Regions from separate parts of the Sporofaciens sp. JLR.KK001 genome, predicted to be linked through region 2. Evidence: predicted binding sites of a transcription regulator. Region 2 holds the regulator's gene; each other region holds the start of a gene.

Region 1 (2,276 bases), 520 kb from region 2:
TCCGAAGATGCTGAATGTGATCCGGAGCATGATGAGTACTTCCTTTAAGACAAATAGATTTCTGCAGTTTGCGGTAGTTACCGGGTGCCTGCGTATTGCGAAGGAGAGCATCTTTACCGGTGCGAATAATTTTAAATCTAATTCTATCGCAGGGAGCCACTATCTGGACAGCTTTGGATTCACGGAGAGGGAAGTGGAGCAGATGCTTGAGGATACGGGGCAGTTGACACGGCTTTCAAGGATAAAACAGTGGTACGACGGATATCATTTTGGTAAGTATGATATCTATTGTCCGTGGGATGTGTCGAATTATGTGTCGGATGTATTGCGTGAACCAGACAAGATACTGGGGAATTACTGGAAGGATACGAGCCATAACAATATCATCAGGCAATTTGTCGGGAAGGACGGCATGGATGTCAATGATAAGTTTGAGAAACTGTTGTCAGGAGGAAGTATCAGATCAAGGCTAACGGAAGATTCTACTTACTGTTTTGAAAATGCTGCAGAAGAAGATTTTTGGAGTATTCTTTATTTTACTGGATATCTGACAATCGACAGGAGTAGAGGAAAAAGTGATAGCGGTGAAGTCATTCTTAAGATTCCCAATAAGGAGATAAAAACGATCTTTGGAGATACGATTGTGGAATGGTTTCAGGAGACAATTGGGATTAAGGCGGCAGAACGGAGAGAGATGTTTGCTGCCTGGTGGGATGGTGACGACAAAACGGTGGCGGATGCCGTTTCCATTATTCTGAATGATGCCATCAGTTATTACGATTATAAAGAAGATTACTATCATGCGTTTGTGGCGGGATTATTTTCAGGGGCAGGATATCTGGTCACTTTCAATGATGAAAATGGACTTGGCAGAGCAGATGTAGTTGTAAAAGACCGGAAGACCCGGAAGGTAATTATTGTTGAGGTAAAGCATTCTGATTCGGAAGATGAGATGGAGAAGGATTGCCGGAAAGCTTTGCAGCAGATTGATCTGAAAAAATACGCTTCCAGGTATCTGAACGGGTATAAGGCAGTACAGTGTTACGGAGCAGCATTTTTTCAGAAGAAATGTCTGATCCGGAAGGTTACAGTGCCGGGAGCGGGAAAAGGGTCGGTATTTAAGCTTGAGTAAGCTATGTGTTTCTTACTCAGGCTTATCTGGTAATTTTTTGTAATCAAGAACAATTTACAGAGCCCTGTGTGGCTGTATTATGCAGTTTATATAGGAAGATGATATCTTTTTGAACAAGTTACATAAAAATGGGAAAAGCACTTGAATTTTATTACCAGATTTAGTACAATTATTACCAGTTGAGGATTATTTAACAAAGTAACAGGTTAAAAGCTTCACGATCAAAGGACTGCGTAAACAGTTAATAAAACTTTAGGAGGAATTAATCATGGCAGTAAAAGTAGCGATCAATGGATTCGGACGTATCGGACGTCTTGCATTCAGACAGATGTTTGGGGCAGAAGGGTATGAGGTTGTAGCGATCAACGATCTGACATCACCTAAGATGCTTGCACATCTGTTAAAGTATGACTCTTCACAGGGCAGATACGCTTTATGCGACAAGGTAGAGGCAACAGAGGATTCTATCATTGTTGACGGCAAAGAGATTAAGATTTATGCAAAGGCTAACGCTGAAGAGCTTCCATGGGGAGACCTGAACGTAGACGTTGTTCTGGAGTGTACAGGTTTCTACACATCTAAAGAGAAAGCTTCCGCACATGTTAAGGCAGGTGCAAGAAAAGTTGTTATCTCCGCACCGGCAGGAAATGACCTTCCTACTATCGTTTACAATGTAAATCATGACAAATTGACAGCAGAGGATACCGTTATCTCCGCAGCTTCCTGTACAACAAACTGTCTGGCGCCAATGGCTAAGGCTCTGAATGATCTTGCAACGATCAAGTCTGGTATTATGTGCACGATCCACGCTTACACAGGTGATCAGATGACTCTTGACGGACCGCAGAGAAAGGGTGACTTGAGAAGATCACGTGCAGCAGCAGTGAATATCGTTCCTAACAGCACAGGTGCAGCTAAGGCTATCGGTCTTGTTATTCCTGAACTGAACGGCAAGCTGATCGGAGCTGCTCAGAGAATTCCTACACCTACAGGATCAACCACAATCCTGACAGCAGTTGTTGAAGGTAATGTAACAGTTGATCAGATCAACGAGGCTATGAAGGCTGCTTCTAACGAGTCCTTCGGATACAACACAGACGAGATCGTATCCAGCGATATCGTTGGTATGAGATATGGTTCATTG
Region 2 (2,276 bases):
AGCACATCATTGCCGCTTTCACGGGAGGGTTCGAGATTCAGATGGATCTCTGTATTCATCTCTACCGGCTTCTCTACCGGCGTGATCTTCTCAAGCATCTTCTCGCGGCTCTCAGCCCGTTTGATAGACTTCTCCCTGTTGAATGACCGAAGCTTCTCGATCACAGCCTCGTGATGCCGGATCTCCTGCTGCTGGTTCAGATATTCCTTAAGCTGCGCCTCCCTGAGCCGGCGCTTCTTCTCGGCGTATTCGCTGTAATTGCCCATATAAGTCATAAGCTTCCCCATCTCGATCTCCAGGACCTTGGTGACGACGCGGTCAAGGAAATACCGGTCATGGGATACGATCAGCACGGCACCCGGATAGTTCAGAAGATAGGTCTCAAGCCAGGCGATGGAGTTTAAGTCCAGGTGGTTGGTAGGCTCGTCAAGAAGCAGGATATCCGGTCTGGTGAGAAGAAGCTTCCCCAGGGAGACACGGGTCTTCTGACCGCCGGAGAGGGTATCTACCGGTTTGGAGAAATCATCCTCGCAAAATCCCAGCCCCTTCAATACACCGGTGATCTCGCTCTCGCAGGCGTATCCGTTCTCCTGTTCAAATGCCGCCGTCAGGCGGTGATAGGTATTCAGGCGTGCGGACAGAGCATCTCCTTCAAGATGCTTAAGCTCCGTCTCAATCGTGCGGATCTGCTGCTCCATGGCGATGATATCTGCCTTGGCAAGCCTGACCTCCTCGTAGATCGTATTGCCGCTTACCATCTCCTGGTGCTGCGCAAGGTAGCCGAGAGTCTTGCCGCGCGTCAGTGTGATATCGCCGCCGTCGGAGGGCAGTTCCCCTACGATCATCTTGAAAAGGGTGGTCTTCCCTGCGCCGTTTGGTCCGACCAGGGCGGCTTTCTCGTGGTCTTCTATATGAAAGGAACCTCCGGCAACGATCACGTTGTCGCCGAAGGATTTGTTCATTCCATGACATGCCAGTATCATAATATCCTCCTTTTAGCTTTTGTTTTCATTATAACGAAAATAGAATAAAATACAACTAAAAGTTTGACTTTGATCCCGGTATTCTATATAATGAATTTTAGATATGAAATGGAAGGTGAGTAGTTTTGGAAGAAAGAGAGATTTCCCAGGCTGTCATACGCAGGCTGCCGAGATATTACCGGTATCTGGGGGAATTATTAGAACATGGGGTGGAGCGTATCTCGTCCAACGACCTGAGCAGGCGGATGAAGGTGACGGCATCCCAGATCCGGCAGGATCTTAATAATTTCGGAGGGTTCGGGCAGCAGGGATACGGATATAATGTAAAGTATTTATATACAGAGATCGGCAAGATCTTAGGATTGGAAGAAGATCATCACATGATCATCATCGGGGCTGGTAATCTGGGGCAGGCGTTGGCGAATTACGCCGCATTTGAGAAGAGGGGCTTCATCCTGAAGGGGATCTTTGATGTGAACCCAAGGCTCCAGGGCGTGTCGATCCGAGGTGTTCCGGTGAGGATGTTAGACGAGCTGGGTGAGTTTGTGCGTGAGAATGAAGTAGAGATCGCGGCATTGACCATACCCAAGGAGAAGGCGATCGAGGTGGCGAATATCCTGGTAGAGAACGGTGTGAGGGCTATCTGGAATTTTGCCCATACAGATCTGAACCTGCCTGAACACATTATTGTTGAGAATGTGCACTTGTCAGAGAGCTTGATGCAGCTATCCTACAAGATCAGCCGGTATAACGAAGAACACAAATAATAGCAAGGATCAAGGCGTGTAATAACAGCATGTACGTGCAGGCAGGGTTACACGTCCTTTTTACTGCAAGAGACAGGAGGTGTGGGAGATGAGATATCTGGCAGACGGCTCTCAGATGAAGAGGGCGGACCAGTATACGATACATAAGGCAGGTATCCCGTCGCTTAAGTTGATGGAGCGCGCTGCCAGGGCCTGCGTAGAGGTGATGGAAGAAGAGAGGTTCGATCTTACGAAGGCCTGTATTGTGTGCGGTTCCGGGAATAACGGAGGAGACGGGTTTGCGATCGCAAGGCTTCTCCTTCGAAAAGGATATCATGCAAGGGTCTGTTTTGTAGGCGATGAATCCCATTGTACACAGGAGACAAGGCAGCAGATCGAATGGTTTCAGGAAATCGGCGGCAAAATATGCAACGAATATATAGAAGATGAATATAGTATCATCATAGACGCAGTCTTTGGTGTGGGTCTTTGCCGCAAGATCACGGGGAAATACGCAGATGTGCTGAGGAAGATGAATGAAGCAAAG
Region 3 (2,276 bases), 1.2 Mb from region 2:
GGCGGAGAATGAGACGGGAAGCATCCTTGGAGCAGAGGTCGTAGTAGTCGGCGGAAGGGGTGTTCTTGAGGATGATAACTTTGCATTGCTTGAGAAATTCGCCGAGAAGGTCGGCGGAGCTATCGGAGGAACAAGGCCGATGGTAGATTCTGAGATGATTCCGTTCAATCATCAGATTGGCCAGACCGGGCTTACGATCCGTCCGAAGATCTGTATATCCTTCGGCGTATCCGGTGCGATCCAGCATACGGAAGGTATCAAAGATACGAAGTTATTCGTGGCGGTGAACACGGATGAGGATGCGGCGATCTTCGGCGTTGCCGATTACGGAATCACGGCTGACCTTAAGGATATCCTGGAGAATTATCTGGCGATCTAAGGGGTTGTGTTTTGATGTGCGGAGGGGGAATTGTCGGGATTCCCCTTCTCGCTATTTTGGGAAATGTGTAAGGCTAAAGAGGATGCCGCAGAGAGTGTCGGTGCCGGAGGAATGGCCGATCTCCTCGAAGGATGCGAGGATCTCGCAGGCGTCAGGAAGCCGGTACAGGCGGTTGACTGCCAGACTGAACTGCAGGTCTAAGGCGCAGGATAAGAAAGCGGCGCTTAAGTCGATGGTGTCGGACAGCCGGTTTGCCAGTTCTGATCTGAGCCGCTGCGTGAAGGGGTGTCTGTCATTCCCGGTCATATGAAGCCCGGCCAGCACGCCGCACAGGAAATCATCTCCGCTGGGAGTCAGGCCGATGCCAAGACCAAGAAGACGGGAGAGCCGGAGGGCGGCTTCCGGATAATCCCCAAGGCGGCATAGTTCATCCGCGAGGAGGAGATGTTTCTTTGCCGCAAGGAGCATCAGGGACAGGTCGTCTTCCAGGGCTTCTGCGCTGCCGAATAACAGGGCGAACCCGTTGGTATCGGTTAAGGCTAACGCGTTTCGGATACCGGAGATAAGAAGCGTGAGGGAGCGGGAATCAAGAGGCGCCGGAAGCTTAAGGTCATACCGCCTGGCATCTGCATAGGTGAAATGATAAGAGGCTTCGCCCCGAAGTTCAAGACTGCCTTCTTTGAACCGTACATCGTCGCCGGGCGCGATGCCAAGTCCGCCCATCTCTTCGGCAGTGAGGGCGAGGATCAGGCTGATCGGGGAGAGGGGAGAATGCTCTGCCTGCAGGGATAGGATCTGCTTCCCGTCTGTCAGGTTAATGGTTCGGCGGTATACGGAATGGACGGTTCCGGATGTAAGGTTCCTTAGGATCTGTTCGGTATAGTGGGATAGCTGTGTGATCTGGTATTTCATGGGTTGGCACTCCTTTTCTGCATTTTATTCGTTTTAATATATGGTATCAGAGAATGCAGAAAAATACAATGGCAGTTGATTAAAATCTGGTTTGAAATTTTAGTGCATAATGATAATAAATTAACGTTTAAAATGGAAAAATTTGTAAAAATCGCACAAAAACCAGGAAGAATATTCTATGTTTTGCGCTATTGTGATTTGTCTCATTTTGGATTAAAATAGTATACAGGAAGTTAAAATGTGGTTGACCGGTAAATTTTATTATTAGGAGGTATGTTATGTATGATTTAGTGATTCGAAACGGCAGACTTGTGACTCCGGACCGTATCTATGAGGCGGATATCGCGATCCAGGACGGTAAGTATGCTGCGTTTCTGGCAGCGGGAACGCCGGCGGAGGCGAAGGAGACGATCGATGCGGAGGGGAATTATGTATTCCCGGGTATCATCGACTGTCATGCGCATCTGAATGAGCCGGGGTTCGAGTACAGGGAAGATTTCGAGACAGGTTCCCGCGCAGCGGCGGTTGCGGGGTGTACGACATTGATCGATATGCCGCTCAACAACGATCCGTCTCTGATGAATAAAGAGATCTTCGATCTTAAGATGGGCAGGATCAGCAAGCATTCTGTAGTCGATTATGCACTGTGGGGCGGACTTGTGGGCGACTATGACGATAAGCCGGGTTCTGTTAAGAACAATATGAATGACCTTGTTGATCTGCACAACTGCGGTGTTGCGGCGTTCAAGGGATTCACCTGTCCCAACGGCAACCTGTTCCCGACTGTGAACATGGGTAATGTCCGTAAGGCGTTAGAGATCTTGAAGCCATACGGCGCTCTGTGCGGATTCCACTGTGAAGAGTTCGGCCAGGTATTGGAGAGGGAGAAGGAAGCGAAGGCAAAAGAAGGCCAGACCAACGAGCAGAAGATCCGGGATTTCCTGGATTCCCATGACGTATGGACCGAGTATGTTGCGACGAAGAA

What was found. The regulator Rex, encoded in region 2, represses fermentation and respiration genes when NADH is low (regulators of the CRP and FNR family bind a similar motif). The targets are predictions, from matches to a motif close to ATTGTTAANTANTTAACAAT.
Region 1: gap (type I glyceraldehyde-3-phosphate dehydrogenase) is a predicted target of Rex. The motif match lies at 1,311-1,330, and genes of this name have one in related genera.
Region 3: VSQ62_RS17270 (oxamate carbamoyltransferase subunit AllH family protein) is a predicted target of Rex. The motif match lies at 1,400-1,419, and genes of this name have one in related genera.

Annotation. Positions count from the first base shown of each region.
Region 1 covers NZ_JAYMNO010000001.1:2,671,848-2,674,123, forward strand. Annotated here, with positions in the region: gene VSQ62_RS13720 (AAA family ATPase) at 1-1,132, shown strand, start outside; gene gap (type I glyceraldehyde-3-phosphate dehydrogenase) at 1,401-2,276, shown strand, end outside.
Region 2 covers NZ_JAYMNO010000001.1:2,153,956-2,156,231, forward strand. Annotated here, with positions in the region: gene abc-f (ribosomal protection-like ABC-F family protein) at 1-983, opposite strand, end outside; gene VSQ62_RS11315 (redox-sensing transcriptional repressor Rex) at 1,109-1,750, shown strand; partial or broken gene VSQ62_RS11320 (NAD(P)H-hydrate dehydratase) at 1,866-2,276, shown strand, end outside.
Region 3 covers NZ_JAYMNO010000001.1:3,350,200-3,352,475, reverse strand. Annotated here, with positions in the region: gene VSQ62_RS17275 (electron transfer flavoprotein subunit alpha/FixB family protein) at 1-379, shown strand, start outside; gene VSQ62_RS17270 (oxamate carbamoyltransferase subunit AllH family protein) at 431-1,291, opposite strand; gene allB (allantoinase AllB) at 1,570-2,276, shown strand, end outside.